Regions from separate parts of the Pseudooceanicola sp. NS-SX9 genome, predicted to be linked through region 3. Evidence: riboswitches for the same ligand, from Rfam matches in the RefSeq annotation. Region 3 holds a riboswitch; each other region holds the start of a gene.

Region 1 (10,255 bases), 610 kb from region 3:
GGCCCCCCTGCGGGGGCCTTTTCGCATTCAGCCCTGACCGTCGCCGATGATGGCGACATTCGGGTGGCCCTGCTGCACCAGCGCCCGGGCCGCGCGCCAGGCGCGCAGGCCGGTGGTGCAGCGAAAGACCACGCGGCGGTCGGGATCGGGCGGGGGCGGGGCGGCATCGCGCAGGTCGATCAGCTGATCCCCGGGGCCGGTCTGGCTGGCCGCCAGGATCTGCGGCAGGCGTTCGGGCGCGGGCGCCTGATCAAAGCGGAAACCGCCGGTGCGCCATGTGGCCAGATCCAGCGTCATCAGCTGCCCCAGGGGCGCGGGCTGCTGGCCCAGCAGCACCGCCAGCGCCATCTGTGCCTGCAGCGCGCCGATCATCGCGACGGCAGGCCCCATGACGCCGGTTTCCGCGCAGCTGCCCAGCCGCGCGGGCAGGTCGGGAAACACGGCCCTCAGGCCCGGCGCGCCGCCGCAAAAGCCCCCCGCATAGCCCGCCCGCCCGGTGACCGAGGCGCTGATCAGCGGCAGCCGCAGATCCTCGCACAGATCCGACAGCGCATAGCTGGTGGCAAAGCTGTCGGCGGCGTCGATCACCAGATCCGCGCCTTCGACCAGACCGGGGGCCCGTGCCGGATCCACGCGCAGCAGATCGGCGGCAACATGGATCTCGGGGTTCAGCGCCTGCAGGGCCCGGGCCGCAACCTGCGCCTTGGGCTGGCCGATGTCGGCCATGCGATACAGGGTCTGGCGGTGCAGGTTGTGTGCCTCGACCCGGTCGGGATCGGCGATGCGGATCTGCCCGACGCCTGCGCCCGCCAGCAGCGGCAGCAGCGCCGAGCCCAGGCCCCCCGCACCCACCACCAGCACCCGGGCCCGCGCCAGCCGCTGCTGCCCTTCGGCGCCGAAACCGGGCAGGCGGGTTTGGCGGTCATAGCGGCTCATGCCGGGATCCCGCGGGTGGCGGCCAGCCACTGCAGGGTGCGCGCCTCGGGGTCCTCGGCCATGACGATATCGGTCACCACGGCGGCGCTGTCGGCCCCGGCCGCGAACAGCCCCGGCAGGCGTTCGGGCGTCAGCCCGCCGATCCCCACCAGCGGCACATCGCCCGCCCGGGCCTTCCATGCGGCCACACGCTCCAGCCCCTGCGGCCCCCATTTCATCTTTTTCAGCACCGTCGGATAGACCGGCCCAAGCGCCACATAGGCAGGCCGTTCCGCCAGGGCGCGCTCCAGCTCGGGGCCGTCATGGGTCGACAGGCCAAAGCGCACGCCCGCCCGGCGCAGGGCGTCGAAATCGGCAAGGTCCATATCCTCCTGGCCCAGGTGGACGAAATCGCAGCCCAGCTCCAGCGCCAGTTGCCAGTGATCATTGACCACCAGCTGCGCGCCATGTGCGGCGCAAAGGTCGCGGCCGCGGGCGATCTGGCGGCGCAGCTCGGGCGCGGGCAGATCCTTCAGGCGCAGCTGGATCAGCCGGACGCCCAGCGGCACCAGGCGTTCGGCCAGGGAAACGTCTCCGACGATCAGGTAGAAGGGGTCGAGGGTCATGAAAGTTCCGCCATGCCAAAGATCGGGGTCGAGGCCTGCGCCATGTCGCGTTCCGGCATCAGGCCCGCGCGATGCGCCGCAAGGCCCGCCTGGACCGCCTGGCCAAAGGCGCGGGCCATGGCGACGGGATCGAGCGCCCTGGCGACGGCGGTGTTCAGCAGCACCGCGTCAAAGCCCATCTCCATCGCCCGTGCCGCCTGCGACGGCGCGCCGATCCCGGCGTCGATCACCAGCGGCAGGTCGGGGAAATGCGCCCGCATCCGGCGCAGCCCGTCGATGTTGCTGAGGCCACGGCCCGATCCGATGGGCGCCCCCCAGGGCATCAGCACCCGGCAGCCGGCCTCGACCAGCTTTTCGCCCAGGATCAGGTCCTCGGTCGTGTAGGGAAAGACCTGGAAGCCTTCGGCACACAGGATCCTTGCGGCCTCGAGCAGCGCGAAGGGATCGGGCTGCAGCGTGTCGGCATGGCCGATGACCTCAAGCTTGATCCAGGGGGTGCCGAAGACCTCGCGCGCCATATGGGCGGTGGTGACGGCCTCGCGGGCGCTATGACAGCCGGCGGTGTTGGGCAGGATGCGGCAGGGGCTGGCCTGAAGGATCTCGCGGAAGGCCGCACCTTCGGCGCCTTCGCGGCGCAGCGAGACGGTGATCACCTGCGTGCCCGAGGCGGCAATCGCCTGTTGCAGCACCGCGGGCGAGGGGTATTGCGCCGTGCCCAGCATCAGCCGACTGTCCAGTTCGGTTCCGTAGAACATCGCTCAGCCTCCCTGCATGGGCGACAGGACCTCGATCCGCATCCCCGGCTGCAGGGGGGTGTCGGCGCGGGCCTCGCGCGGGATGAACTGCCCGTCAAGGGCGGTGGCCACGCAGGCGGCTTCGACCCCCTGCAGATCCAGCAGCTGGGCGAGCGTTATCGCGTCCGTGTCCAGCGGGGTTCCGTTCAGCTCGATGCGCATGTGGGGCTCTCCTTGGTCAGCATCGCGGCAAGGTCCATGGCCAGCACCGGCGCCATCAGGAAGCCGTGGCGATACATGCCGTTCAGGTGGATGCGGTCCCCCGCGCGGGTGATCGCGGGGATGTTGTCGGGCAGCGAGGGGCGCAGACCGGCGGCGGTGGCGGTCAGCTCGGCCTCGGCGAAGGCGGGGTGGATGGTGTAGGCGGCCGACAGAAGCTCCATCACCGCGCGGGCGGTGACGGGGCCGGGGCGGGCGCTTTCGACCATGGTGGCGCCCAGCATGTAGTGGCCCGCGCCGCGGGGCACGATGTAGCAGGGAAAGCGCGGATGCAGCAGCCGCACGGGCCGGGTCAGGGTGACGTCGGGGGCGTAAAGCTGCAGCATCTCGCCACGCACGGCGCGAAGGCCGGGAAGGGGGGCGCCCAGGCCGCGACAATCGATGATGCGGCCCCGGGGGGCGCCGCCGTCGCGGATCGCCACGCCGCGTGCGGCCAGCCCGTCGCGTAGCGCGGCCAGCGCGCGGCGCGGGGTCAGATGCGCCTCGGTTGCAAAGAAGAGGCCGCGGGCAAAGCGGCCCTGCAGGTCGGGTTCCAGCACGCCGGGATCGGCCGGGGCATGGCCACGGGTGGCACGGGCAAAGCGGTCCAGTTCCACCGCATCGCGGGGCGGCGCCACGACCAGCGTGCCGCGCCGGATGACGCCCGGCACATGGGCCTCCCACCAGTCGATCGCGGCCTGGCCGCGGGTGACGATGACCTCGGGGGCGGCCTCGCCCTCGCAATAGGGCGCCAGCATCCCCCCCGCCAGCCGCGAGGCGGGGGGCGGCGCGTCTTCGGGGGCGATCAGTTCGACCGCCAGCCCCGCATCGGTCAGGGCCGTGGCCGCGCAGAGCGCAGCCACCCCCGATCCCAGCACCGAATGCATCATTCCGCCCCGGCCGGGATATAGAGTTCCCCTGCCTCGCGGAACTTGCCGGCCATCTCCTGCAGGCCCTGCTGCTTGGCGGCCTCGGCGCGGATGTCGTGGCTGATCCGCATCGAGCAGAACTTGGGCCCGCACATGGAGCAGAAATGCGCGACCTTGTGGGCCTCGGCGGGCATGGTCTCGTCATGCATTTCGCGGGCGGTGTCGGGGTCGAGGCCAAGGTTGAACTGGTCTTCCCAGCGGAATTCGAACCGCGCGCGCGACAGGGCGTCGTCGCGGCGCTGCGCGCCCGGATGCCCCTTGGCCAGATCGGCGGCATGGGCGGCCAGCTTGTACGTTATAACGCCCGTTTTAACGTCGTCGCGGTCTGGCAGGCCAAGGTGTTCCTTGGGCGTCACGTAGCACAGCATCGCGGTGCCGAACCAGCCGATCATCGCCGCGCCGATGGCGCTGGTGATGTGGTCATAGCCCGGCGCGATGTCGGTGGTGAGCGGGCCGAGCGTATAGAAGGGCGCCTCGTGGCAGTGTTTCAACTGCTCGTCCATGTTGGCCTTGATCTTGTGCATCGGCACATGGCCGGGGCCCTCGATCATCACCTGGCAGTCCCTTGCCCAGGCGATCTGCGTCAGTTCGCCCAGGGTGCGCAGCTCGGCGAACTGGGCCTCGTCATTGGCATCGGCGATGGAGCCGGGGCGCAGCCCGTCCCCCAGCGAGAAGCTGACGTCGTAGCGGCGGCAGATCTCGCAGATCTCCTCGAAATGCTCGTAGAGGAAGCTTTCGCGGTGGTGGTGCAGGCACCATTTCGCCATGATCGACCCCCCGCGCGAGACGATGCCGGTGACGCGCCGGGCGGTCATCGGGATCATGTGCAGGCGCAGCCCGGCGTGGATGGTGAAATAGTCCACCCCCTGTTCGGCCTGTTCGATCAGCGTGTCGCGGAAGACCTCCCAGGTCAGGTCCTCGGCCACGCCGCCGACCTTTTCCAGCGCCTGGTAAAGCGGCACCGTGCCGATCGGCACGGGGGCGTTGCGGATGATCCAGTCGCGGATGTTGTGGATGTTGCGACCCGTCGAGAGGTCCATCACCGTGTCGGCGCCCCAGCGGATCGCCCAGACCATCTTTTCGACCTCTTCCTCCATGCTGGAGGTCACGGCCGAATTGCCGATATTGGCGTTGATCTTCACCTTGAAGTTGCGGCCGATGATCATCGGCTCAAGCTCCCGGTGGTTGATGTTGGCGGGGATGATGGCGCGGCCTTCGGCGATCTCGCGGCGGACGAATTCGGGGGTGACCAGATCGGGCAGGTCGGCGCCGAAGGCCTCGCCGTCGCGGGGGCCGGCCGAGGCGGCGCGGCCCTCGTTCTCGCGGATGGCGACGAATTCCATCTCGGGGGTGATGATGCCGGCGCGGGCATAGGCCAGCTGGGTGACGGCGCGGCCCTCGGTTGCGCGCAGCACGGTGCGGGCCTCGGGGAAGGCGGGGGTCAGCCGGGCGCCGGTGGCAAAGCCGTTGTCGGCCTCGGTGACGGTGCGGCCCGTGTAGGCCTCGACATGGCCCTGCGCCTGCAGCCAGCCGCCGCGGACCTGCGGCAGGCCCCGGGCGATGTCGATGGCGGCGGCGGGATCGGTATAGGGCCCCGAGGCGTCGTAGACGGTCAGTGGCGCCTCGCCGGTCACGGCGATCTCGCGCATGGGCACGCGGATCTGGTGGCTGCCGCCTTCGACATAGACCTTGCGCGAGGCGGGCAGGCCGCCGGTGGTGATGGCGGGAACGGTGTCTTTCATATCGGTCTCCTTTTCAGAGACCCGATTGAGACTATTGGCAGAAAGGGGCCATGGGGACCCGGTGCCTGCGCGACTGGGCCCTTGCGGCCCGAAAGGACCGCCCCTGGTTCACAGAGAATGCGGAAATGCCCTTCGGTCTTCCTACGCCAGCATCAACTGGGTCAGGTTCAAAGGGTCGCGTCACCGGGGTTTCCCCCTGTCAGCCTCTCAGTCCCCTAGGCGGGACTCCCCTGACGTGGGGGTGTTATCGGCGGGGGCAGGGCGGCTGTCAAGCGGGCCGGGGTGCCGAAACCGGCGGCACCCCGGCCCGGAATCGCGGCAGGGGGCAGGCATTTCGGGCGAAACCGGAAGACACGGGCCCGTGACCTGCGCAGGATTGACGCTAAGTCACTTTTGGGGCGGCCGGGGCGCCACCCGTCGCACAGCCCGGATCAGGAGGATGAGCATGGCAGAACTTTCCGGAAAAGCGGACCGCATGTCGCTGACGACACAGGTGATGATCGGCATGGGGGCGGGGCTGGTGCTGGGGGTGATCCTGAACCAGCTGCAGATCGGCTTTGTCAACCAGACCATCATCGGCGGGCTGTTCGCCATGGTGGGCAAGATGTTCGTCAATGCGCTGTCGATGCTGGTGGTGCCGCTGGTGTTCTTCTCGCTGATCTGCGGGGTGGCGGGGATCGGCGATGTGCGGGTGCTGGGGCGCGTGGGGGGCAAGTCCTTTGTGCTGTACCTGCTGACCACCGCCACGGCGATCGCGGTTGCCATCGTCATCGCGCTGATCGTCGGGCCGGGCCGCGGCTTCGAGATGTCGGGCGTCGAGACGGCGGGGGTCGCGGGCAAGGCCGCGCCCTCGGTCTGGGACACGTTCGCGGCCATCGTGCCGAGGAACCCGGTGGCGGCCTTCGCCAATGGCGAGATGCTGCAGATCATCTTCTACACCATCATCCTGGGGGTGGCGGCACTGATGCTGGGGGACCGTTCGAAACCCTTCGTCGAGGCCTGCGAATACCTGAACGAGCTGATGATGAAGGTGGTGCAGATCGTCATGGCCTTTGCGCCCATCGGCGTCTTCTGCCTGATCACCAAGACTTTCACCGAACAGGGCATCGGGCTGTTCCTGCCGGTGCTGACCTATGTGCTGGTGCTGGTGGGGGCGCTGCTGCTGCATCTCTTCGGGACGCTGATGCTGTTCCTGAAGGGGCTGTCGGGCCTCAGCCCGGCGGTGTTCCTGCGCAAGATGCGCCCGGCGCAGGTCTTTGCCTTCTCGACCGCCTCGTCGAACGCCACGATCCCCGTCACCCTGCGCTGCGTCACCGAACGGATCGGGGTCAGCAATGGCGTGGCCTCGTTCACCGTGCCCTTCGGTGCGACGATCAACATGGACGGCACCGCGATCATGCAGGGCGTCGCCACGGTCTTTCTGGCCAATGTCTATGGCATCGATCTGGGCGTCAGCGGCTATCTGACGGTGATCGTCATGGCGGTGCTGGCCTCGATCGGGACGGCGGGCGTGCCGGGGGTGGGGCTGGTCATGCTGACCATGGTGCTGAACCAGGTCGGCCTGCCGATCGAGGGGATCGCGCTGATCCTGGGGGTCGACCGGCTGATGGACATGATCCGCACGGCGGTGAACATCTCGGGGGATGCGGTGGTCTCGACCATCGTGGCGAAAAGCGAGGGGCAGCTGGACATGGCGGTCTATGCCGATCCGATGGCGGGGCTTGACGCCGACAGTCTGGGGATCGACCCCGAGGCCGAGGCCCATCTGGCCCAGGCCGCCCGCCCGCACTGAGGTCCCGGGACCAATGGGGCCTTCCCCCGGGCCGTGACGGCCCCTGCCACCGCGCCGGGCAGTCGCGGCAGGCTGTCCCGCGGGAAGGGGCGGCCTGCAGTCCCCTGGTCCTTGTCCGGGGGGCGTCACGCTCCTAGGGTGCGGGTAACCTCCTCAATGCCCGAGCCCTCCGATGCGCCGCCCCGACCAGATCAAGCTGAACGCCTTCCTGACCTTCACCGGGATGCATCCCGCCGCCTGGCGGGATCCGCAGGCCTCATCCGGGTTCGAGGTCGCGCACTATCTGGAACTGGTGCAGCTGGCCGAGGCCGCCAAGATGGATGCGGTTTTCCTGGCGGATGTGCCCGCCATGCCCTTCAACAAGCCGCATCTGTCGGCCATCGCCGCCCATAACGGCATCCGCCCGTTCGAGCCGATCACCCTGCTGTCGGCGCTGTCGATGGTGACCCGCAACATCGGGCTGATCGCCACCGCCTCGACCAGCTTCAACGAGCCCTACAACGTCGCCCGCCTCTATGCCTCGCTTGACCGGCTGTCGCAGGGGCGGGCGGGGTGGAACATGGTGACATCCTCGGATCCCTTCGCGGGGATGAACTATGGCCTCGATGCACAGGCGCTGCATGCCGACCGCTATGCCAGGGCCGAGGAATTCGTCGATGTGGTGACCGGCCTTTGGGACACGCTGGAGGACGACGCCTTTCTGGATGACCGCGCGGGCGGGCGTTACCTCGATCCCGGCAAGGTGCATCTGCTGGACCACAAGGGCGCGCATTTCCGGGTGCGCGGGCCGCTCAACGTGCCGCGCTCGCCTCAGGGGCGGCCGGTGCTGGTTCAGGCGGGGGCCTCGGTGCCGGGGATGCAGCTGGCGGCCCGCACCGCCGAGGCGATCTTTTCCGCCCATGACACCAACGAGGCCGCGCAGGCCTTCTACAAGGACGTCAAGGGCCGGATGGCCGCCTTTGGCCGCGATCCCGCGTCGCTGAAGGTGATGTCGGGGATCCTGCCGGTGGTCGGCGCCACCCGGATGGAGGCCGAGGACCGCTATGCCGCCCTGCAGGACCTGATCCCCACCGATCTGGCGATGGACCGGCTGGAGGGCTGGCTGGGCGTCGATCTGTCGGATTGCGATCTGGACGGCCCGCTGCCCGACCTGCCCGAAACCAACCGCGAGAAAAGCCGTCAGGACCTGCTGGTCGCCATGGCCCGGCGCGAGGGCCTGTCGATCCGCCAGCTGGCGCGCAAGATCGTCGGCAATGTCGGCCATTACCAGGTGATGGGCACGGCAAGCGATATCGCCGATGCCATGCAGGAACGCTTTGAAAGCTACGGCACCGACGGCTTCAGCGTCATGAGCAACGTCTTCCCCGCCGATCTGCGCCGCTTCACCACCGAGGTCGTGCCCGAACTGCAGCGCCGCGGCCTGTTCCGCACCGAATACGAAGGCACCACCCTGCGCGAGAACCTTGGCCTGATGCCCCCCGCCAACCGTTTCGCGGGCTGAGGGGGCGCCATGCTGATCCACCTTGGCCCCGAGCGCAGCACTGCGGTCGATCTGCGGCTGGCGATGCTGCTGGCGGCGGTGGCGGGGGCGGTGAATGCGGCGGGGTTCCGGGATCTGGGGTATTTCTCGGCCAACATGACCGGGAATGTCTCGTTGCTGAGCGAGCATCTGGTGCAGGGTCGGATCGGGCTGGCGGCGGTGGCGGGGCTGCTGCTGCTGTCCTTCGTCGGCGGCGCCTTCCTGTCGTCGCTGCTGATCGGGATTGGCACGGCGCGGCGGATCCGCGGCATCCATGCCTATTCGATCCTGCTGGAGGCGCTGCTGATCGCGGCGCTGGCGGGGCTTCATGCGCCGCTGGCGACGCTTTCGGGGCTGAGCATTGCCATGGGGGTGCAGAATGCCGCCACCACGCGGATTTCGGACGGGCGGGTGCGCACGACCCACCTGTCGGGCGTGGCAACCGATATCGGCATCGCGCTGGCGGGGCTGGCGGCGGGGCGGGCGGATGCGGTGCTGCGGGCCCGGCTGCTGCTGCATCTGGGCACGCTCGTGGCCTTTCTGGCGGGCGGCGTGCTGGGGGCGCTGGGCTACGGGCTGCTGGGCGGCGGCATCTTCCTGGCCGCCGCGCTGGTGCTTCTGGGGATCGCCCTGCCGGCGCTGCGGCAGGCCCGGCACGCGCCCTAACCGCGGGCGTGCAGGTCCTTCAGCGCCTGGGTGACGGCGGCGACAAAGGCCTCGCCCGCGCCGGGGGCATAGCCAGAGCTGCGGGCCTCGTAGGTGAAGCGATCATAGGCGCTTTGATCGGGCAGGTATTTCGCGGCATTGCCGACCATCGTCACCACCATCGTCGCCGCATAGGGCGAGGCCGCGCGCAGCGCGACGCCCAGACTGGCCGAAAGCTCGGGGGCGGTCAGCACCAGCACCGCCGGGCCGATCGCCAGCAGCCGGTAGGGGATCCCGACGGCCGCCCCTTGGGTATACTCGACCGAGGCCACGGGACCTTCGGGACGGCCATGGGGATGATCATACGAGGGCACGCTGACGCTGCCGTCGCTGATCGCCAGCCGCGGCGCATCGGCCTGCTGCATCGCGGCCTCGGTCGCCGATTGCACCAGCCGCAGCGACAGCAGGTCCAGAAGGACGGTGGCCTCGGGGCCGGCGCTGGTCAGCGTGGCCTTGCCGTCGGCATCGACACCGTTGCGGGTGATCTTCAGATAGGGCGCCTGATCGCCGCCGGCGCCCGGCAGGAACAGCCCCAGCGTGTCATTGCCATATTGCGCCGCGATTTCGCGGGTGAAGGCGGCGGTCAGATCGCCCGACAGCAAAAGCTGCCCCTGGTCGTCCCTGGCCCCATCCATCACCGAGGGCTGCATCGCGTAATTCGCCAGGATCGCGGCGGGCGTGCCATCGGCGCGGTCAAAGCGCAGCACGGTGACGACGGTGTCGGCAAAGCCCTCGGGGTCGGACCCCAGCCACCAGCCCTGCGGATACTTGCGGTCCCGGCTGATCGCCATGTGAGAGGTCCCGGTGCCGATCCCCATGCGCACCCGTACCGGCGCGGCGGCGGCCCGGGTGGCGGCGGCTTCCAGGGCGGTTTCGTAGGCGGCGCGCAGCCGGTCGTTGTCGGCGGGATCCGTGTCGGCCGGCGCCGCGCCCTTGGCAAAGACATGCGGCGTGGCAAAACTGTGGCCGGCGCCGACATTGACCTGATCGGCGGCGCAACCCAGGATCGCGGCCGCCTTCTGCGCAAAGGTCGCC
Region 2 (10,255 bases), 850 kb from region 3:
GCCTGGCGCGGCTGACGGCGGGGCTGTCGCAGGGGGCCGACCGGCGCATCAGCGGGCTGCGCGCCACGGGGGCCGCGGGCCAGTTCGCCGCCGGCCTGCTGCTGGGCGCCGTCTGGAGCCCCTGCATCGGGCCGACGCTGGGTGGCGCCATCGCGCTGGCGTCCTCGGGGCAGGATCCGGGGTGGGCGGCGGCGATCATGGCGGGCTATGCGGCGGGTATGGCGACGCTGATCCTGCTGCTGGCCCATGGTCTGCGCGGGCTGCTGGCGCGCCACCGGGCCACCGCCGCCCGGGTGGCGATTGTGGCACGCCCGCTTCTGGGGATGCTATTCGTCGCCCTGGGGCTGGCCATCCTGCTGCAACTGACCCACCTTGCCGAGGGATGGGCCCTGCGGCATCTGCCGCCCTGGCTCATGGACTTGTCCGTATCCCTCTAGGAGGTCTTGCCCCATGGACCGTCGCCTGTTTCTTGCTTCCGTGCCCGCGCTGATCGCGGCCTCGGCGCTTCCCCTGCGCGCCCAGAGCGGCGAGCTCGACTATACCCCCGGCATCATCCAGCAGCGGCTGGACCGGGGCGAAACGCTGCTGCTGGATTTCTATGCCCCCTGGTGCACGACCTGTGCCGCCCAGCAGCGGATCCTGGAAAAGCTGAAGGCGGAAAATCCCGCCTATGTGCAGGACATCACCTATATCCGCATCGACTGGGACACCTATGGCGAGGCGCAGTTCACCCGGCGGATGCGAATCCCGCGGCGCTCGACCCTGGTGTTGCTGAAAGGCAAGGACGAGCTGGGCCGGCTGGTCGCCGATACTCGCGAAGACAGCATCAAGGCGCTGCTCGATACGGCGGTGACCGCCGCATCGGCTGGCTGACGGTACTGGTGCCGCGACTCAGTTCAGGCGCATCTGCACCGGGATATGCACGGCGGCGGCTTCGACCGGCCCCGTGCCATCCGGCGGCAGGGCCCCGAACCACCCCGAGGCCAGGGCAAAGCTGCCCGCCGCCAGGGCAACGACACAAAGTGTGGAAATAAGCAGCCTGTCCATGTCCGGCCGCGTGGCATGTCCGGCGCTAACAGGTCGAATGCGAGGGATATTGGCCTGGGGCAGGGCGGTGACAGGCATGGCGGCAATCGCCGAAACGGGTCTGTGCATCATCAAAAATCTCCTCCGCGACAGGAGGTTACCCGGGACTCGGGCACCTTCGGCCGCTGTCTCGTCAATCCACGAAACAGGCTGCGGGGAAATCGTTAACAAATTGCAAATGCCGGGCGGCGGCTTTGGTTACAAAAGCAGCGTCATCAGCGCGGTCAGGGTGAAGAAGGCGCTCAGGGTGCAGATCATCACGGTCAGGGCGGCGGCGCCTTCATGGCCGGATCCCTGCGACAGCAGGGGGAAGACCCCGAAGACCGGCATCGCGGTCGACAGGATCAGCGCGGTGGCCATCTGTGGGCTGGCGGGGCCGGGCCAGCCCAGCAGTGCGAACAGGCTGATCAATCCGAAGGCAATGGCCGGATGCACCACCAGCTTGAACGCCGTGATCACCGAAGCCAGCCGGATGTTGCCGCGGATCGGCAGGCCGACCAGCGTGCCGCCCATGAAGAACAGCGCCAGCGGCGAGGCCGTGCGGGAAATCAGGTCGATCGGATGCTCGATCACCGGCGGCAGCGGCAGCCCCAGCACCGACCACAGCGCGCCCAGGATCAGCCCAAGGATCATCGGTCGCCTCAGCACCGACAGGACCAGCTGCAGGGCGCGTTTCCACACCGGCGCGCTGTCGCGCGGCCGCGCCGCCTCGACCAACATCAGCCCGATGGGGTTCAGCACGAAATTCTCGTTCAGCAGGCACATCGCCAGCACCGACGGGGCCTGATCGGGAAAGATCATCGACATCATCGGGAAGGCCAGGAAGGCCGAATTCGGCGTCGCCGACCCCAGCACCCCCACCGCGCGCCGCCCCGGCCCCAGTCCCCGCAGCCGCAGCAGGATCCAGATCAGTGCCTGGGTGCATAGGCCCGCGCAGACCAGCGTCAGCAGGAAACCCGGATCGACCAGCTGCCCGAAGGACTGGGTGGCGGTGGCATGGAACAGCAACAGCGGCAGCGCCAGCAGCATGACGAAATTGCCAAGCGCCGAAAGCTGGATCCTGTCGAAGACCTTCAGATACGTCAGCACATAGCCCAGGCCGACGATGGCGAAGATCGGGAAGGTGATCGACAGGATCGAGAGCATCTCAGCCGATCTTTCCGCCCGCATCCCCGATCTGGCCCCGGTGCAGCAGCAGGTGGTCCAGGATCACGCAGGCCATCATCGCCTCGGCGACCGGCACCGCGCGGATGCCGACGCAGGGGTCGTGGCGACCCTTGGTGATGATCTCGGTCGCCTGGCCGTCCTTGGTGATGGTCTGGCGGGTCTTCAGGATCGAGGACGTCGGCTTGACCGCGAAGCGCACGACGATCTCCTGACCGGTGGAAATCCCGCCCAGGATCCCCCCCGCATGGTTCGAGGAATAGACCGGCTGGCCGTCATTGCCGGGGAAGATCTCGTCGGCGTTTTCCTCGCCGGTCAGGCAGGCGGCATTCATGCCCTCGCCGATCTCGACGCCCTTGACGGCGTTGATCGACATCATCGCGGCGGCCAGATCGGTGTCCAGCTTGCCATAGATCGGCGCGCCCAGACCGGCAGGCACGCCCTTGGCGACCACCTCGACCACGGCGCCGACGGAATTGCCGGACTTGCGTAGATCGTCCAGGTAACCGGCCCAGCTCTCGGCTGCACCCGCATCGGGGCACCAGAAGGGGTTCTTTTCGATCTCGGCCGCATCAAAGGCGCTGCGGTCGATGCCATGCGGCCCGATCTGCGTCATGTAGCCCCGGATCTCGACCGAGGGCGCCAGCACCCCCAGCACCGCCCGCGCCAGCCCGCCCGCCGCGACCCGCGCCGCGGTTTCACGTGCCGAGGACCGCCCGCCACCGCGATAATCCCGGATGCCGTATTTCAGCCAGTAGGTGATGTCGGCATGGCCGGGGCGGAACTTTTCGGCAATGTCGCCGTAATCCTTCGACCGCTGGTCGGTGTTGCGGATCATCAGCTGCACCGGGGTGCCGGTGGTCTTGCCCTCGAAGGTGCCCGACAGGATCTCCACCTCGTCGGGCTCGCGCCGCTGGGTGGTGTATTTCGACTGGCCGGGCTTGCGGCGGTCCAGCCAGTACTGCAGCAGCTCGGGGTCCAGGTCCACGCCCGGCGGCACGCCATCCACCGTCGCGCCAAGCGCCGGCCCGTGGCTTTCGCCCCAGGTGGTGATACGGAAGAGATGACCGAAGGTATTCATGGACATGGGCGGACCTCCCCGGGGGCAACATTCACGTCCCGGTTACCCGATCCCCGCCCCTTGCGCAATTGCACAGCCGACCTCGACACCACGCCCCGCGCGCCCCTCTGCCCAGCCTTTCATCTTTCTCCAAATATGCCCGCCGGAGGCGCCCTCCACCTTGCGCAGCCCCCGCCCGCCCCCTACTGTCCGCCCCACCTCGGGGAGCCTTCGGGCTGAGATGCATACCGCGAACCCGTTGAACCTGATCCGGTTAGAACCGGCGGAGGGAAGGTCCGGCACCATGCCGCCATTCTGTCTCCGCCCGTCGCAAAAGGAAGTGATGCCATGTGGAAGCATCTCGTACTTGCCACGGGTTGCCTGCTGGCGAGCCAAGCCGCGGCCCAGACGCCCGTGCTCAACGTCTATACCTACGACAGCTTCAGCTCGGACTGGGGTCCGGGCCCGGCGATCGAAAAGGCCTTCGAGGCCCAGTGCGGCTGCGACGTGGTCTTCACCACCGCGGGCGACGGCGCGGCGCTCTTGTCCCGGCTGCGGCTGGAAGGCGCGCGCAGCAAGGCCGACGTGGTGGTGGGCCTTGATACGTCGCTGACCGCGCAGGCCAGGGGCACCGGCCTCTTCGCCCCCTCGGGCGTGACGGCCACCTACGACCTGCCCGTCACATGGGACGACGACACCTTCGTGCCCTTCGACTGGGGCTATTTCGCCTTCGTGGGCAATGCCGACGGTCCGAAACCGAAATCCTTCAAGGACCTCGCCGCCAGCAACGCCAAGATCGTGATCGAGGATCCCCGCAGCTCGACCCCCGGGCTGGGCCTTCTGCTGTGGATCAAGAAGGCCTATGGCGACCAGGCCCCCGAGATCTGGAAGGCGCTTGCCCACAACATCGTCACCGTCACCCCTGGCTGGTCCGAGGCCTATGGCATGTTCCTCAAGGGCGAGGCCGATCTGGTGCTCTCCTACACCACCTCGCCCGCCTATCACGTGATCGCGGAAAAGGACGACAGCAAGGTCGCTCTGCCCTTCGAGGAAGGCAACTACATGCAGGTCGAGGTCGCCGCGATGACCAGGACCGCCGCCCAGCCGAAGCTGGCGCAAGAGTTCCTTCAGTTCCTGGTGTCCGACAAGGTGCAGGCGCTGCTGCCGGAAACCAACTGGATGTACCCGGTGATCAAGCCCGCCCAGCCCCTGCCTGCGGCTTTCGACCAGATCGTGCCCGCCGACAAGGCCCTGCTGATGACCCCGCCCGAGGCCGAGGCCGCCCGCGCCCCCGCCCTTGAAGAATGGCGCACCGCCCTGTCGCGCTGAGGCAGGGCCTCGCGGGCAGTGCCGCAGGTCTGGTCCTGCTGGTGCTGTTCGCGCCCCTGGCCGCGATCCTGATCCGGGCGGGCGGTGGCAGCCTGCCGGGGCCCGCCGACTGGGCGGCGCTGCGCTTCACCCTGGTGCAGGCGGCGTTGTCCTCGGTTTGTTCCGTGGCGCTTGCCCTGCCGGTGGCGCGGGCCCTGGCGCGTCGGCGCTTTGCCGGGCGGCGCCTGTTCATCGCGCTGACGGGCGCGCCCTTCATCCTGCCGGTGATCGTCGCGGTCATGGGGTTGCTGGCGGTCTTCGGGGCACGTGGCCTGCTGAACACGGCGCTGGCGCATCTGGGGCTGGGCCCCTGGCGGATCTACGGGCTGCATGGGGTGGTGCTGGCGCATGTCTTCTTCAACATGCCGCTGGCGACGCGGATGCTCTTGCAGGGCTGGCAAGCGATCCCGGCGGAACGCTTTCGCCTGGCCGCCCAGCTGAACCTGCCGCCCGCCGCCACCTTCCGCCTGCTTGAGGTGCCGATGCTGCGCCAGGTGGTGCCGGGGGCGCTGGCGGCGATCTTTGCCATCTGCCTTGCCAGCTTTGCCGTGGCGCTGATCCTCGGCGGAGGCCCCCGCGCCACCACGGTGGAACTGGCGATCTTCCAGGCCTTCACCTTCGATTTCGACCTGGGCCGGGCGGCGGTGCTGGCCCTGTTGCAGACGGCGCTGGTGGCGGCTGCCGCGGTGCTGGCGCTGCTGGTGACGCGCACGGACGGCAGCGGCGCGGGTCTGGGCCGCAGCCTGCCGCGCCTGGATGCTCCCATAGGCTGGCGGCGCGGCGCGGATGCGCTGGTGCTGATCCTGTCGGGGGCCTTCCTGCTGGGGCCGATGCTGGCGCTGGTGGCGGCAGGCCTGCCGGGGATGGCGCAACTGCCGGGAACGCTCTGGGCGGCGGCGCTGAATTCCATCGTCGTGGCGCTGGGATCGGCGGCGCTGACCTGCGGGCTGTGCCTGGCGCTGGCGGCGGGCATGTCGCGGACCATCCAGGGCATCGGCCTTCTGCCACTGGCGCTGTCGCCGCTGGTGCTGGGCACCGGCTGGTTCCTGATCTTGAACCCGGTGATCGCGCCGGTGCGGCTGGCGCTGCCGATGGTGCTGCTGGTCAACACGCTGATGGCCACGCCCTTCTGCCTGCGCATCCTGGCCCCCGCCTATGCCCGTGCCGAAAGCGACCATGGCCGTCTGGCCGACCAGCTGGGCCTGCGGGGCACAGCCCGCCTGCGCTGGCTGATCCTGCCGCGCCTGCGCCCGGCGCTGGGCTTTTGCGCGGGCCTTGCGGCGGCGCTGTCGATGGGCGATCTGGGGGTCATCACCCTGTTCGGATCCCCCGACCGGGAAACCCTGCCGCTGCTGATGTACCGCCTGATGGGCGCCTACCGGACCGAGGCCGCCTCGGCCGTGGGGCTGATCCTGCTGGCGCTCAGCTTCGGCCTGTTCTGGCTGTTCGACCAGGGAGGCGGCCGCGATGCTTGAGCTGAAGGCCCTGAAGATCCGTCAGGACGATTTCCGCCTGTCGGCCGATTTCACCGTCCCCTCCGGTGCCCGGGTGGCGCTGCTGGGGCCTTCGGGGGCGGGCAAGTCGACGTTGCTGAACGCCATCGCGGGCTTTCTGGCCCCCGAGGCCGGGTCGATCCGCTGGCAGGGGCAGGCGCTGGACGGGCTGGCCCCGGGCGCGCGCCCGCTGGCGATGCTGTTTCAGGACGGCAACCTCTTTCCGCATCTCGACGTGGCGCGCAACGTGGCCCTCGGGATCAGTGCCGCGCGGCGGCTGACCCCCGACATGCGCGCCCGGGTCGAGGCCGCGCTGGCCCGTGTCGGGCTGGCGGGGATGGGGGCGCGAAAACCGGCGCAGCTGTCGGGCGGCCAGCAAAGCCGCGCGGCGCTGGCCCGGATCCTGGTGCAGGACCGGCCCCTGCTGCTGCTGGATGAACCCTTTGCCGCCCTTGGCCCCGCCCTGCGGGCCGAGATGCTGGATCTGGTGGCGGGGCTGGTCGCGGAAACCGGGGCGACGCTGCTGATGGTCAGCCATGCCCCCGAGGACGCCCGCCGCATCGCCGACCGCATCGTCCTGGTGGCCGATGGCGTGGCGCAGGCCCCGGCCCCGGCGCAGGCGCTGCTGGACAACCCGCCCGAGGCGCTGCGGCGCTACCTGGGCGATTGACCGGCAGCCCTCCCGGGCCTATCCCAGTGGCCATGACATGGCAGGGCTTTGAAATCGACACCGACCGGACCTGGGGTCCCGAAGGCAGCACGGCCCGCGCCGCCCTGCCGCCGGACCAGTGCCTGCTGGTGGGCGAGCCGACCGTGCCCGGCGACGGCCTGCCCGGCACCCTGCTGCCCGAGGCCCTGCCCGGCAACCATCAGGGCCGCCATCTGCCGCCGCTGGGCGGGCTATCGGCGCAGTGCCGGCTGCGGCTGCTGGGGTTCCAGACGCTGAACCCGCACTGGGACGGGCTGGCGCTGGTCGTGAAGGCCGAGCGCACCCATTGGGCGACGCTTTCGGCCGGAGAGGTCATTCACCTGCAGACCAGCGCCACCGGAGAGGTCGCGCGCGCCATGGGCTGTGCCGAGGCGGCGGCCGAAGGTCTGGACGAGGCGCTCAGCGATGCCGATCGGCTGCCCTTTGCGCTGGCGCAGCACCGCGACCCGGGCGCGCGCCTGGGCCTGCTGATCGGCGCCGAGATGGCCGCCGCGAAATCCCTCTGGCTGGGGCAGCAGGCCGTGCTGATCGGGCAGGGGCCTCTGGCGCGGGCCTATCTGGACGCGCTGCAGGGCCTTTACGTGCCGGTCACCGAGACCCGCGAAGAGATTTTGGTGCGCGAGGGCTTCCGCGCCCTTGCCCGCACGTTCCTGTCCCAGGACTGAGACCGCGCAAGACTTGCGCGGCGCCTGCGCTTCTGGAACAGTTGCGCCTTAGATCCTGATCGGATCGTCAGGTTTTCAGGAGGGGCCATGGGCAGTGACAAAGTGACCGGGAATGCGGGCCTGAGGGATCTGGCGCTGGTTCCGCAACATGAGCCGCGCAACCCCGGCATGGCGCTGGATCTGGACTGGGTGGCGGGCGCGCGGGCGAACCGCTCGGCGATCGAACGCCGCACCGCCAGCCTGCCGGGGCGCCGCAGCCTGAAGAAGGACCATCAGGCGGCGTGGCTGTGCCGGGCGATCAGCTGCATCGACCTGACGACGCTGGCGGGCGACGACACCGAAGGGCGCGTGCGGCGCCTTTGTGCCAAGGCGCGCCAGCCGGTGCGGGCGGATCTGCTGGAGGCGCTTGGGATGGAGGGGCTGACCACCGGCGCCGTCTGCGTCTACCACGACATGGTGGAGACGGCCGTGCAGGCGCTGCGGGGCTCGGGCATTCCGGTGGCGGCGGTGTCGACCGGGTTCCCGGCGGGGCTGTCGCCCTTCCCCCTGCGGCTGGCCGAGATCGGTGAAAGCGTGCAGGCGGGGGCGGCCGAGATCGACATCGTGATTTCCCGCCGCCACGTGCTGAGTGGCAACTGGCGGGCGCTCTATGACGAAATGCGGGCGTTCCGGGCGGCCTGCGGCGCGGCCCATGTGAAGGCGATCCTGGCGACCGGAGAGCTGGGCACGCTGCAGAATGTCGCCAAGGCGTCGCTGGTGTGCATGATGGCGGGGGCGGATTTCATCAAGACCTCGACCGGCAAGGAAAGTGTCAACGCGACCCTGCCCGTGAGCCTGGTGATGATCCGGGCGATCCGCGATTACCATGAACGCACCGGTGTGCGGGTGGGCTACAAGCCCGCCGGCGGGATTTCCAAGGCGAAGGACGCGCTGGTTTACCTGAGCCTGATCAAGGAAGAGCTGGGGGACCGCTGGCTGCGGCCCGATCTGTTCCGTTTCGGTGCCTCGTCCCTGCTGGGGGATATCGAGCGGCAGCTGGAGCATCATGTGACGGGCGCCTATTCGGCCGGCTGGCGTCACGCCGCTGGCTGATCGGGCGAATGCATATTTATGGAAAGATGAAACGGGGGCGGGGATGCGCGTGAAAGAGATCTTCGAGAGCATGGAATACGGTCCCGCGCCCGAGGCGGCGGGCGAGGCGCTGGCCTGGATCGCGGGGTTTGGCGGGCGGTTCGGCTGTTTCGTGGATGGGGCCTTTCAGGTGCCGGGAGAGGTGTTTGAGACCCGCAATCCGGCGACGGGGGCGGTGCTGGCGGAGGTGACGCAGGCCACTGCGGAGGATGTGGAGCGGGCGGTGGCCGCCGCGCGGGGGGCGCAGGGCAAGTGGCAGGCCTTGGGCGGCAAGGGCCGGGCGCGGGTGCTTTATGCCATTGCGCGGCTCTGCCAGAAGAATGCGCGCCTGATGGCGGTGCTGGAGACGCTGGATTGCGGCAAGCCCATCCGCGAGGCGCGTGATGTCGACCTGCCGCTGGTGGCGCGGCATTTCTACTACCACGCCGGGATGGCGCAGCTGTTCGAGGAAGAGATGCCGGGGCGCGAGGCCATCGGGGTCTGTGGCCAGGTGATCCCGTGGAATTTCCCGCTGCTGATGCTGGCCTGGAAGGTGGCGCCTGCGCTGGCGGCGGGCAATACGGTGGTGCTGAAGCCTGCGGAATGGACGCCGCTGACGGCGCTGCTGTTTGCCGACATTTGCCGTCAGGCCGGGGTGCCGAAGGGGGTGCTGAACATCGTCACCGGCGACGGTGCGGTGGGCGAGCGCCTGGTGGTCCACGAGGGCGTGGACAAGGTGGCCTTTACCGGCTCGACCGGGGTGGGACGCCGGATCCGCCGCCTGACCGCCGGGCAGGGCAAGGCCCTGACGCTGGAGCTGGGCGGCAAGTCGCCCTTCATCGTCTTCGAGGATGCCGATCTGGATTCGGCGGTCGAGGGGCTGGTCGATGCGATCTGGTTCAACGGCGGGCAGGTCTGCTGTGCCGGATCCCGCCTGCTGGTGCAGGAGGGCGTGGCGGAGCGCTTCCTGGCCAAGGTGAAGGCGCGCATGGCTGCGCTGCGGGTGGGCGATCCGCTGGACAAGGGGATCGACCTGGGGGCCATTGTCGATCCGGTGCAGCTGGCGCGGATCAGGGCGCTGGTCGAGGCCTCGGGTGGCGAGGTGTTCCAGCCCTGCGACCTGCCTGAGGGGTGCTATTACGGACCGACGCTGATCACCGGACTGGAGGCGCCGGACCTGCTGATGCAGGAGGAGATCTTTGGGCCTGTGCTGGTCTCGACCACCTTCCGGACGCCTGCGGAGGCCGTGCAGCTGGCCAATGATACCCGTTATGGCCTGGCGGCGAGCGTTTGGAGCGAGAACATCAACCTGGCGCTCGATATCGCGCCGAAGCTGGTCGCGGGGGTGGTCTGGATCAACGGGGCGAACATGTTCGACGCGGCGGCGGGCTTTGGCGGTCTGCGCGAAAGCGGGTTCGGGCGCGAGGGTGGCCCCGAGGGGCTGCGCGCCTACACGAAGCCTGCGGGCAAGCGCAAGCCGCTGAAGCCGGTGAAGGCGATGACCGGGGAGCCGGGGGCGCAGGCCGGGCTGGACCGGACGGCGAAATTCCTGATCGGCGGCAAGCAGGTGCGCCCGGATGGTGGGCAGGTGCGCGCGGTC
Region 3 (10,255 bases):
CGCTGTCGTGGACCCGGCTGGGCTATCCCCGGCAATGGAGCCTGCAAGGCTATGTCAGCCGGCGCTTCTATCCCGACGTGGAAGGGGTCAGCACGCCCGGGCGCTTTGTCACCGGGGTGGCGGGGCATCTGCAGATCAGCCGCCCGAACCGTGCCTTCTGGCTGCTGGACCTGCAGCTGGAACAGCGCGACTACGACCAGCGCGATTACCTGGACGGGCCCTACGGGGCGGTGCGGGCGGCCTATACCTGGGCGATGGGCCCGCAGGACGGCCGGGCCAAGCTGGGGATGACGCTGGACCGCAGCCTGCCCGACAGTGCCCATAATGCCTACCGGGGGCTGGCGCTGTCCGGGAGTTACAAGCGCAACTTCGGGCCGCGGTTCCGGGGTGGCGTGCTGGCGGGGCTGGACTGGCGCGACTACGACGGCATCTTCCCGGCGCTCAGCTATGCACGCCTGGACCGCGGCACCAGCCTGGGGCTGTCGGCGGCCTTTCCGAAGCTGAAGGTGCTGGGCACCTCGCCCGAGATCACCTGCATGTCGCGCCGGAACCGATCCAACGTGGCGCTTTACAGTTACCGCTCGGTCGATTGCAGCATCGACTTCAGCTACCGGTTCTGACGGGAAAGGGGGCCGCACGGGCCCCCGTTCGATCAGTTGTCCGACAGATAGGCGTTGGTGGTCCAGCCGGTGAAATCGGGCCGGGTGGTCAGGACATGGCCGTCGGCATCCTTCAGCAGCCCGTGGTCATAGAGGAAATTCCCCATCGCCGCGATCCGGCCCGGATCCATCGCCCCGATCGTGCCATCGGCGCTCATCAGGAACTGGCCCTTCACCAGCGCCGCCATCGAGGCCTTGATCAGCTTGGGGTTCGACAGCATGCCGTCGGTGGCCTTGATCAGGATATCGGCGGCCTCGTCCGGGTGTTCGGCGGCATAGCGATAGCCCTTCTCGGTCGCCTGGATGAAGGCGCGGGTGGTGTCGGGATGGGCCTGCATCCAGTCCTGCATCCCGCCGATCATCGTGGTGTACTGGTCCGGCACGCCGTAATCGGCATAGGTAAAGCTGCGCTGCGGGCGGCCCAGCAGATCGGCATTGACGCCTTCCCAGGTCAGGATTTCCAGCGTGAAATCAACCCGCCCCGAGGCCAGCGCCTCGTAGGCCGAGGTGCCCAGCGTCACGGTCTTGAAATCGCCCTTGCCGCCGTCGGACTTGATGATGGTGCGCACCAGCGCGTCTTCCCAGGCGCTGCCGAAGCCGCCGTAGGTCTTGCCGTCCAGATCCGCGGGGCGCGAGATGTCCTCGCGCGTGCCGTCAAAGACGACGCGGCCGGTCTCGTGCTGGACGACGGCATAGGCGGGTTGCAGCATGACGCCCGCGGCGCGTTGGGTGAAGAACCCGACCGAGCTGAGGATGCCGAACTGTGCCACCCCGTTCGCGACCAGCGTCGAGGCCGAGGTATCGGTATAGGGCAGGATCTGCACGTCCAGCCCCGCATCTTTGTAATAGCCCTTGGCCTCGGCGACGTAGAGGCCGATGTGGTTGGTGTTGGGCGTCCAGTCCAGCGCCATCTTCACGGTGGTCTGGGTTTCGGCCGTGGTCTGGGCGGGGGCGGCGGTAGCGATCAGCGCGGCAAGACCCGCAGCCATCAGGGTACGAAGGGGACGTGTCATCAGGGGCTCCTCGGGGGGCAGGGATCAGGCGGTGCCGGTCAGGACGGCGGTGATGCGGGCTTCCAGGGCGTGGGCCTCGGGGGGCAGGGCGCGGCCCAGGCGGGGACGCGGCAGGTCGACGTCGAAGGTTTCGACGATGCGGGCGGGGCGGGGCGACAGGACATGGATGCGGTCCGACAGGCAGATCGCCTCTCGGATGTCGTGGGTGATCAGGATCGCGGTCCAGCGTTCCTCGGCCCAGCGGGTTTCCAGCCAGCGCTGCATCTCGGTGCGGGTCAGCGCATCCAGGGCGCCGAAAGGTTCGTCCAGCAGCAGCACGGGGCGGTTTTGCACGATGGTGCGCGCCAGCGCCGCGCGCTGCCGCATCCCCCCCGACAATTGCGCGGGCCAGTGCCGTTCGAACCCCTGCAGGCCAAAGCGCGGCATGAGCGGCGCCACTGCGGCGCGGGCTTTGCTGCGCGACATGCCCTGCACCTGCAGCCCCAGGCCCACGTTGTCGATGATCCGCCGCCAGGGCATCAGCGCATCGCGCTGCGGCATGTAGGCGAAGGTGTCGCGGGGGGGCTTGGGCATCTCGATCCGGCCGGCATCGGGGGGCAGATTGCCCAGCAGCAGCTCGAAGATCGTCGATTTCCCCGCCCCCGACGGCCCGATGATCGAGGTGAATTCCCCCGGCCGCACGTCGAAGGTGATGTCATCAAGCACGCGCGTCGTGCCGCGGGTCAGGGCCAGGCCCTGCAGGCTGAGGGCGGTCATGCGCGCCTCCAGGGCATCGAGACCCGCTGCAGCAGGGCGGCCAGCGCGAACAGCACCAGCGTCAGGGCGGAACTGACCGCCACCGCCGCCAGCACCAGATCGGGGCGGAAATTGTTCTTGGCGTTCAGGATGAAGATCCCCAGCCCCTTCGCCGCGCCCGCATATTCGGCAAAGATCGCCGCCACCACCGCATAGGTGATGGAAATCCGCAGCCCGGCAAAGAAGAACGGCAGCGCCGAGGGCAGGCGGGCGCGCAGGAAGACGCCCAAGGGGCGCGCACCCATGCTGCGCAGCAGGCGCTGCAGGTCGTCCTCGGTGCTGTCATAGCCATCGACCAGGGCCACCAGCATCGGGAAGAACGTCACCAGCGCCACCAGCAGGATCTTGGGCATCAGGCCAAAGCCGAACCACAGCACGATCAGCGGCGCGATGGCCACCAGCGGCAGGGTCTGGCTGATCACGAAGACCGGGAACAGCGCGCGCCGCAGCACCGGGACAAAGTCGATGGCCACGGAAAAGGCGAAGGCGGTCAGCAGCGACACGGCAAAACCCGCCAGCGTCGCCACCAGCGTCGGGCCCGCGTTGGCCAGCAGCACCATGCGCGCGCCCCAACCCTGCGTCACCACCCGCGAGGGCGCCGGCAACAGGCTGGAGGACACGCCCGACAGGTCGGCATAGGCCTCCCAGGCGATCACGATCGCGCAGACGGCCACGAGCGCCGGAAGCGCCCGCCCCGCCTTGCGGCGGAAGGACAGGGGGGGCATGGCTCAGACCTTCGAGGGGCTGTTCGCGGACACCGTCAGATCGACGGTGACATGGCCTTCGGGCGGGCCGAAGCGGCAGAAGGCCTCGGCGATGGTGGCAAAGACCGGGCCCGCGTCGCCCCGCAGCTTGGTGCAGAAGTTCTTCGATTTCTCGAAGACGCCGCTGGCCTTGATGAAGTCGATGCAGCCGTAGATCTCGGCCATGTGGTCGCCCTGGCCCATCACGTAAAGCGACATCTGCGCGGCCGCGGCCTCGCCGGTCAGGGGGGTGCCTGCGACGGCCGCCAGCGCGTCGGTGATGCGCTGCGCCACGGGTTCGTCGGGATTGGCCAGCGCACCGGTCACGCACATCGGATCGTCGGGTTCGCCCGGGCAGCCGCGCGACAGGGTGGCATGCAGCACGACATGTTCGCGGGTGGCGGCAGCGCGCACGTAAAGATCGCGCAGCGCCGGGAACAGCACCTCGGGCGGGCCGACGATCAGGGTGGAAATGTCGTCAGTCTGGATCCGCAGGCGATCCTTCCAGGGATCGAGCGCCCGGATCGCATCCAGGATGACGGGCACGAAGGCCCCGGTCATCGGGTAGAGGGAAATTTGCGCGCCTGTGAACATGGTTCCTCCTTGCTCCGCTGGCATGACCCAGATCAGCTTCTGAGGGTCCGGGGGCCTGACGCCCCGCATCTCAGCCCCGGCAATTGCGGGACCCCCCTGTGGATGGCGCGTTCAGATCACGGTTCGGGGCCCTGCGCAAGGGGCGGCAGGTGTCGCGGGGCAGCCTTTGCACGCGGTGCTTGGCGGACGGGCAGGGCTGCACTAGCCTGCGGGTATCAACAGGAAAGGACTCGCCATGGAGATGAGCGACAGCCGGATCATCCGCGCCGATCGCGCCACGGTCTTCGCCGCCCTGCTGTCGCCCGAGGTCCTGAAGGACTGCGTTCCGGGCGCCGAGGAGGTCACCGGCACCCCGCAGGACGGGTTCGAAGCGACCGTCGTGCAGAAGGTCGGCCCGGTGAAGGCGACGTTCAAGGGGGGCGTCACGGTGTCGGACCTGCAGCCGGACACGGCGCTGACGCTGAGCGGCGAAGGCAAGGGAGGGGCTGCGGGCTTTGCCAAGGGATCGGCGAAGGTGCGGCTGGAGGATCACGCCGAGGGCACGCAGATCTTCTACGAGGTCGAGGCCCGCGTCGGCGGCAAGCTGGCGCAGCTGGGCAGCCGGATCATCGACGGTTTCGCGAAAAAGATGGCGGACCAATTCTTTGCCCGCCTGCAGGAGGGCCTTGAGGACCCGCCCGAGGACACCCCCGAAGACCCGCCCGGCGGCGATACCGATCCACCCGAACGCAGGGGCTGGCTGAAGCGCCTGCGCGGCTGATCCGCCCCTGTCTGCCGCCGTTGCGCAGGCCTGTCCATTGCCCCGCCCGCAGGGCAGACGGCGCCGTTGTGTGAAATCCCACAGTTCCCCCCGGGCCATTCTGGCATATGTCCGGTGTCTGACCGGCGCCGCCTGCCCGTGTGGCGCGTTTTCCGAATTATCCTCAGGGGAGAGCCGATGGCACCGATCCTCCAGGTGAAAGACCTGCGCAAGACCTACGAGGGCGGCTTCGAGGCCCTCAAGGGCATCAATCTGGACATTGAGGAAGGCGAGATCCTCGCGCTGCTGGGGCCGAACGGCGCCGGCAAGACGACGCTGATCTCGACCCTCTGCGGCATCACCCGGCCCACATCGGGGACGGCGACGGTGGCGGGGCACGACATCCGCACCGACTACCGCCGCGCCCGCGACCTGATCGGCCTGGTCCCGCAGGAGATCAACCTTGAACCCTTCTCTTACGTGGGGATGAACTTGCATTTCTCGCGTGGGCTGTTCGGCAAGCCGCGCGATACGGCGCTGGTCGATGGCCTGCTGAAGCGCTTCTCGCTCTACGACAAGCGCCGCAACCGGGTGCGCGAGCTGTCGGGCGGCATGAAGCGGCGGGTGCTGATCGCCAAGGCGCTGGCGCATGAACCGCGGGTGCTGTTCCTGGATGAACCCACTGCGGGCGTCGACGTGGCGCTGCGCAAGGACATGTGGGATGCGGTGGCCCAGCTGAAGAAAGAGGGCGTCACGATCATCCTGACGACCCACTACATCGAAGAGGCCGAGGCCATGGCCGACCGCGTCGCGGTGATCCGCAAGGGCGAGATCCTGATGGTCGAGCCCACCGCCGACCTGATGCGCCGTTTCGGCCGCAAGGCGCTGACGATCGAGCTGCGCGAGCGTCTGGCCGCGATCCCCGCTGCGCTGACCGACTGGGACCTGAGCCTGGCGCCCGACGGGCTGTCGCTGACCTACAGCTACGACACCCGCGCCGAGCGCACCGGCATCGCCGGTCTGATGCGCGCCATCCAGGAGGCGGGCATCGTTCTGAAGGACATCTCGACCTCGCAAAGCTCGCTGGAAGAGATCTTCGTGGACCTGGTGTCGGAGGGCAAGGCATGAACCTGCTGGCCATCAAGGCGATCTACATGAACGAGATGTCGCGGTTCTTCCGCACCATCCTGCAAAGCTTCGTCTCGCCCGTCATCTCGACCTCGCTCTACTTCGTGGTCTTCGGCGCCGCCATCGGCTCGCGCATCGACCAGGTCGAAGGTGTGCCCTACGGCGCCTTCATCGTGCCGGGGCTGGTCATGCTGTCGGTGATCATGCAGTCGATCTCGAACGCGAGCTTCGGCATCTATTTCCCGAAATTCACCGGCACCTTCTTCGAGATCCTCTCGGCCCCGGTGAACTTCCTGGAGGTGCTTCTGGGCTTCGTGGGGGCGGCGGCGACCAAGGCCCTGTTCATCGGGCTGGTGATCCTGGGGACGGCCTCGCTTTTCGTGCACATCACCATAGCGCATCCGCTGGCCATGGTGGCCTTCCTGCTGCTGACCTGCCTGTCGTTCGCGCTTTTGGGGTTCATCATCGGCATCTGGGCGAAGAATTTCGAGCAGCTGCAGCTGGTGCCGCTGCTGGTGGTGACGCCGCTGGTGTTCCTTGGGGGCTCGTTCTACTCGACCTCGATGCTGCCGGAGTTCTGGCAGAAGGTGACGCTGTTCAACCCGGTGCTCTACCTGATCTCGGGCTTCCGCTGGGCCTTCTTCGAGACCTCGGACGTGCCGGTGGGGATTTCGCTGTTCGCGGTCTTCGTCTTCCTGTGCATCTGCATCGCGGTCATCTGGCGGATCTTCCAGACCGGCTGGCGCCTGCGGGACTGAGACCGGGCAGGGGGCGCTGCCCCCGTCCGCCTGCGGCGGCCTCCCCCGAGGTATTTCGGAACAAGAAAATGAGGGCAGGGCGCGGCCGGGGGATCCGGGCGCGCCCTTTCGGTTTCATCTTTCCACAAATATGCATGTCGGGCGGCTGCGGGCAGGCGCGCGGGTTCAGCCCTGGGCGTGGAAGTGGTCGTAGATGGTTTCGGCCATGCTGTCCGAGATGCCCTCGACCGCCTTCAGATCCGCGAGGTTGGCGCGGCTGACGGCCTTGGCCGAGCCGAAGTGCTGCAGCAGCGCGCGCTTGCGGGTGGCGCCGACGCCGGGGATGTCGTCGAGCGGGTTGGCCATGTTGGATTTCGCGCGCTTGGCCCGGTGGGTGCCGATGGCGAAGCGGTGGGCCTCGTCGCGCATCCGCTGGATGAAGTAGAGCACCGGGTCGTTCATGCGCAGCGCGAAGGGCGGCTTGCCGGGCTTGTGGAATTCCTCCTTGCCGTGGTCGCGGTCGATGCCCTTGGCGACGCCCACCATCGGCAGGTCCGGCACGCCCATCTCGTCGAGGATCTCCTGCACGGCCGAGACCTGGCCCGCGCCGCCGTCGATCAGCAGCAGGTCCGGCCAGAGGCCCTTTTCACGCTCGGGGTCTTCTTTTTGCAGGCGTTTCAGGCGGCGGGTCAGGACCTCTTTCATCATGCCGAAGTCATCGCCCGGCACCAGGTCCTCGCCGCGGATGTTGAACTTGCGGTACTGCGATTTCAGGAAGCCCTCGGGGCCCGCCACGATCATCCCGCCCACCGCATCGGTGCCCTGGATATGCGAGTTGTCGTAGACCTCGATCCGTTGCGGGGGGGCGTCGAGGCCGAAGGCATCGGCCACGCCCTGCAGCAGTTTCGCCTGGGTGGCGCTTTCCGACATCTTGCGGCCAAGGCTTTCCTTGGCGTTGCGGGCCGCACCCGCGATCAGCTCGGCCTTCTCGCCCTTCAGGGGAACCAGCAGGGCGACCTTGCGGCCGGCCTTTTCCGACAGGGCCTGTTCCATCAGGTCGGCGTTCTCGATCGGGTGCGACAGCAGGATCTGGCGGGGTGGCTCCTTGCCGTCGTAGAATTGGCCCAGGAAGGCCTCCAGGACCTCGGCCTCGTCGACATCGGGGCCGGTGCGGGGATAGAAATCCTGGTTGCCCCAGTTCTGATGCGCGCGGATGAAGAAGACCTGCACGCAGGCCTGCCCCCCTTCGAGGTGCAGCGCCACGACATCGGCCTCGGCGGTGGCGCGGGGGTTGATGCCCTGGGCGGTCTGCACCTGGGTCAGCGCGCGGATCCGGTCGCGCAGGGCGGCGGCGCGCTCGAACTCCATCTCGTCCGAGGCCTTCTGCATCTCTTCGGCCAGCTTTTCCTGCACATCGGTCGACCGGCCCTGCAGGAAGCGTTCCGCATCCGCCACCGAGGCGGCGTAATCGGCTTCCGAGATATGGCCCACGCAGGGCGCCGAGCAGCGCTTGATCTGGAAGAGCAGGCAGGGGCGCGTGCGCCCGGTGAACATCGCATCCGAGCAATTGCGCAGCAGGAAGACCTTCTGCAGCTGGTTCAGCGTCCGGTTCACCGCCCCGGCGCTGGCGAAGGGGCCGTAATAGGCGCCCTTGGCCTTCCGGGCGCCGCGGTGCTTGCGGATCTGCGGAAAGGCATGGTCCTTGGCGACGACGATCTCGGGAAAGCTCTTGTCGTCGCGCAGCAGCACGTTGAACTTTGGTTTCAGCTGCTTGATCAGGTTCTGTTCCAGCAGCAGGGCCTCGGTCTCGGTCCTGGTGGTCAGGAACATCATCGACCGGGTTTCCGAGATCATCCGCGCGATGCGGTGCGAATGCCCCGAGGGCCGCGCATAGTTCGACACCCGGGCCTTCAGGTTGCGCGCCTTGCCGACGTAGAGGACCCGGCTGTCGCCATCCAGCATCCGGTACACTCCCGGAGAGCCGTCCAGCAGCGCCAGGTAGGACTGGATCAGCCGGTGGCCGGTCAGCGGTGTGTCGGAGGGCGGGGTCGCGTCTTGCATGTCAGCCATGGGGTGGGGTCTCGATTCTCTGCTGTGGCTGCAAAATGTATCCGGTGGCGGCAAGGGCAAAGGTTTCCCCGGTCTGTGTGGATAACTGTGGGGATACCATTTTGACATCGTGAAAAAACCGTTGTTTCATGGCCCTTTCCTTGACATGCCCTAATTTTAGGCACTTTTTTAAGCCGTTGAAAGCGAACGGAAAAAAGTTATACGGATGGCAAAACACTGGAATCGTTAGAGTTTTGGTAACATCCATGAAACAGCCAGATGACAGGTGTAAAACTTCCCCTAGGACTCCTTCCGCTGCGTCTTTCCGGGCGCCCCTACGGTAGCTGCGGTGCCACGAAAGGCGAAGGGCCGCGGTGCTGCCGCGGCCCTGTCCGATTCGCCCGCGCGGGTTATTCGACCCCCAGCACGTCCGGGGTTTTCCAGGCCAGGTGCTGGCCACCGTCGGTGCACAGAAGCTGCCCGGTGACGCCATGGGCGCCCAGGAAGTAGCGCAGCGCCCCCACGATGTCCTCGGGGTTCGAACCGCGCTCCAGCACGGTGTTGATGCGCTGGTCCTTGAAATGGCGGGGGCTTTGGCGGGCGCCCTGCAGGGTGGGGCCGGGGCCGATGGCATTGACCCGCACCTTCGGCGCCAGCGCGCGCGCCGCCGTCTGGGTGAAGGCCCACAGCGCCATCTTCGAGATCGTGTAGCTGGTGAATTCGGGCGTCAGCTTGCGCACCCGCTGGTCCAGCAGCTGGATCACCAGCGCCTGGGCACGGGGTTCGTCCATGGCGTCGATCAGCGGCGCCGGGGCCTGGGCACCGAACATCTGGGTCAGCAGCACGGGCGCGCGCAGGTTGGCCTCCATGTGCAGGTCCCAGCTGGCGCGGCTCATGCTGTCGATATTGTCGTATTCGAAGGCCGAGGCATTGTTGACCAGGCAGGTCAGCGGCCCGCCGAGCGCCTCTGCGGCGCGCGGCACCAGGGTGGCGACCTCGGCCTCCTGGGTCAGGTCGGCCTGCAGGGTGACGGCCTGGCGGCCCATGGCGCGGATCTGCTCCGCGACCTCTTCCGCCGCCGCGGCCGAGCCGTTGTAGTGGATGGCCAGGTCGTGGCCGTCCTCGGCCAGGGCCAGGGCCATCGCCCGGCCCAGACGTTTCGCGCCACCGGTGACCAGCGCCTTGCGGGGGGTCTGGGTCATCAGGATCCTCCTAGGTCAGAATGATACCGGCATAGAGCACGTAGAGCGCCGTCAGCACAGCCCCCCAGAGGCGGGAAATATCCTTTTTCATCAGCACGAAGGGAACCAGCAACAGCGCCGAGGCCGCCATCACCCACAGGTCGAACCGCAGGAAGGCCGGATCCACCGCGACCTTGCCGAAGACCGAGGTGATGCCGAGGATCGCCAGCAGGTTGAACATATTCGAGCCGATCACGTTGCCAAGTGCCACATCCGCCTGCCGGCGCAGCGCCGCCATCACCGTGGTGGCCAGTTCCGGCAGCGAGGTGCCGATGGCGACCAGCGTCAGCCCGATGACGGCCTCGCTGATGCCGAAGGTGCGGGCGATGTCCGAGGCGCCATCGACCAGCAGGTTCGCCCCCACCGGCAGCCCGACCAGCCCCAGCACCAGGCAGATCGCGATCTTCCACATCGGCTGCGGGCCGCCTTCGGTCAGCTCTTCCAGTTCGGGGTCGGGGGAGGCGTGGCCGTCGCGGCGATGGGCCAGGGCCTCGCGCGCCTGGTCGATCAGCACCAGCGCCAGCACGGCCAGCATGATCAGCCCGGACCACAGGTCG

Evidence for each region. Region 3 has a riboswitch for thiamine pyrophosphate ahead of AC2ITM_RS14045 (YkoF family thiamine/hydroxymethylpyrimidine-binding protein). Riboswitches for the same ligand answer to the same signal wherever they lie in the genome.
Region 1: linked by a shared signal. The riboswitch ahead of thiC (phosphomethylpyrimidine synthase ThiC) and the one ahead of AC2ITM_RS14045 (YkoF family thiamine/hydroxymethylpyrimidine-binding protein) in region 3 are both predicted to bind thiamine pyrophosphate.
Region 2: linked by a shared signal. The riboswitch ahead of thiB (thiamine ABC transporter substrate binding subunit) and the one ahead of AC2ITM_RS14045 (YkoF family thiamine/hydroxymethylpyrimidine-binding protein) in region 3 are both predicted to bind thiamine pyrophosphate.

The regions. Positions count from the first base shown of each region.
Region 1 covers NZ_CM170818.1:2,342,683-2,352,937, reverse strand. Annotated here, with positions in the region: gene AC2ITM_RS11210 (HesA/MoeB/ThiF family protein) at 28-936, opposite strand; gene AC2ITM_RS11205 (thiamine phosphate synthase) at 933-1,541, opposite strand; gene AC2ITM_RS11200 (thiazole synthase) at 1,538-2,296, opposite strand; gene thiS (sulfur carrier protein ThiS) at 2,300-2,497, opposite strand; gene AC2ITM_RS11190 (FAD-dependent oxidoreductase) at 2,482-3,420, opposite strand; gene thiC (phosphomethylpyrimidine synthase ThiC) at 3,420-5,204, opposite strand; TPP riboswitch at 5,326-5,446, opposite strand; gene AC2ITM_RS11180 (dicarboxylate/amino acid:cation symporter) at 5,650-6,996, shown strand; gene AC2ITM_RS11175 (LLM class flavin-dependent oxidoreductase) at 7,169-8,497, shown strand; gene AC2ITM_RS11170 (YoaK family protein) at 8,507-9,181, shown strand; gene AC2ITM_RS11165 (hypothetical protein) at 9,178-10,255, opposite strand, start outside.
Region 2 covers NZ_CM170818.1:253,729-263,983, forward strand. Annotated here, with positions in the region: gene AC2ITM_RS01200 (cytochrome c biogenesis CcdA family protein) at 1-437, shown strand, start outside; gene AC2ITM_RS01205 (thioredoxin family protein) at 451-873, shown strand; gene AC2ITM_RS01210 (hypothetical protein) at 892-1,158, opposite strand; gene AC2ITM_RS01215 (AEC family transporter) at 1,285-2,232, opposite strand; gene aroC (chorismate synthase) at 2,234-3,337, opposite strand; TPP riboswitch at 3,522-3,619, shown strand; gene thiB (thiamine ABC transporter substrate binding subunit) at 3,659-4,639, shown strand; gene AC2ITM_RS01230 (thiamine/thiamine pyrophosphate ABC transporter permease ThiP) at 4,615-6,153, shown strand; gene AC2ITM_RS01235 (thiamine ABC transporter ATP-binding protein) at 6,146-6,841, shown strand; gene AC2ITM_RS01240 (2-dehydro-3-deoxygalactonokinase) at 6,874-7,545, shown strand; gene deoC (deoxyribose-phosphate aldolase) at 7,633-8,637, shown strand; gene AC2ITM_RS01250 (aldehyde dehydrogenase family protein) at 8,681-10,255, shown strand, end outside.
Region 3 covers NZ_CM170818.1:2,953,581-2,963,835, reverse strand. Annotated here, with positions in the region: gene AC2ITM_RS14065 (surface lipoprotein assembly modifier) at 1-620, shown strand, start outside; gene AC2ITM_RS14060 (ABC transporter substrate-binding protein) at 653-1,672, opposite strand; gene AC2ITM_RS14055 (ABC transporter ATP-binding protein) at 1,697-2,428, opposite strand; gene AC2ITM_RS14050 (ABC transporter permease) at 2,425-3,192, opposite strand; gene AC2ITM_RS14045 (YkoF family thiamine/hydroxymethylpyrimidine-binding protein) at 3,196-3,804, opposite strand; TPP riboswitch at 3,796-3,912, opposite strand; gene AC2ITM_RS14040 (SRPBCC family protein) at 4,040-4,564, shown strand; gene AC2ITM_RS14035 (ABC transporter ATP-binding protein) at 4,742-5,671, shown strand; gene AC2ITM_RS14030 (ABC transporter permease) at 5,668-6,429, shown strand; gene uvrC (excinuclease ABC subunit UvrC) at 6,595-8,478, opposite strand; gene AC2ITM_RS14020 (SDR family oxidoreductase) at 8,868-9,659, opposite strand; gene AC2ITM_RS14015 (calcium/sodium antiporter) at 9,670-10,255, opposite strand, start outside.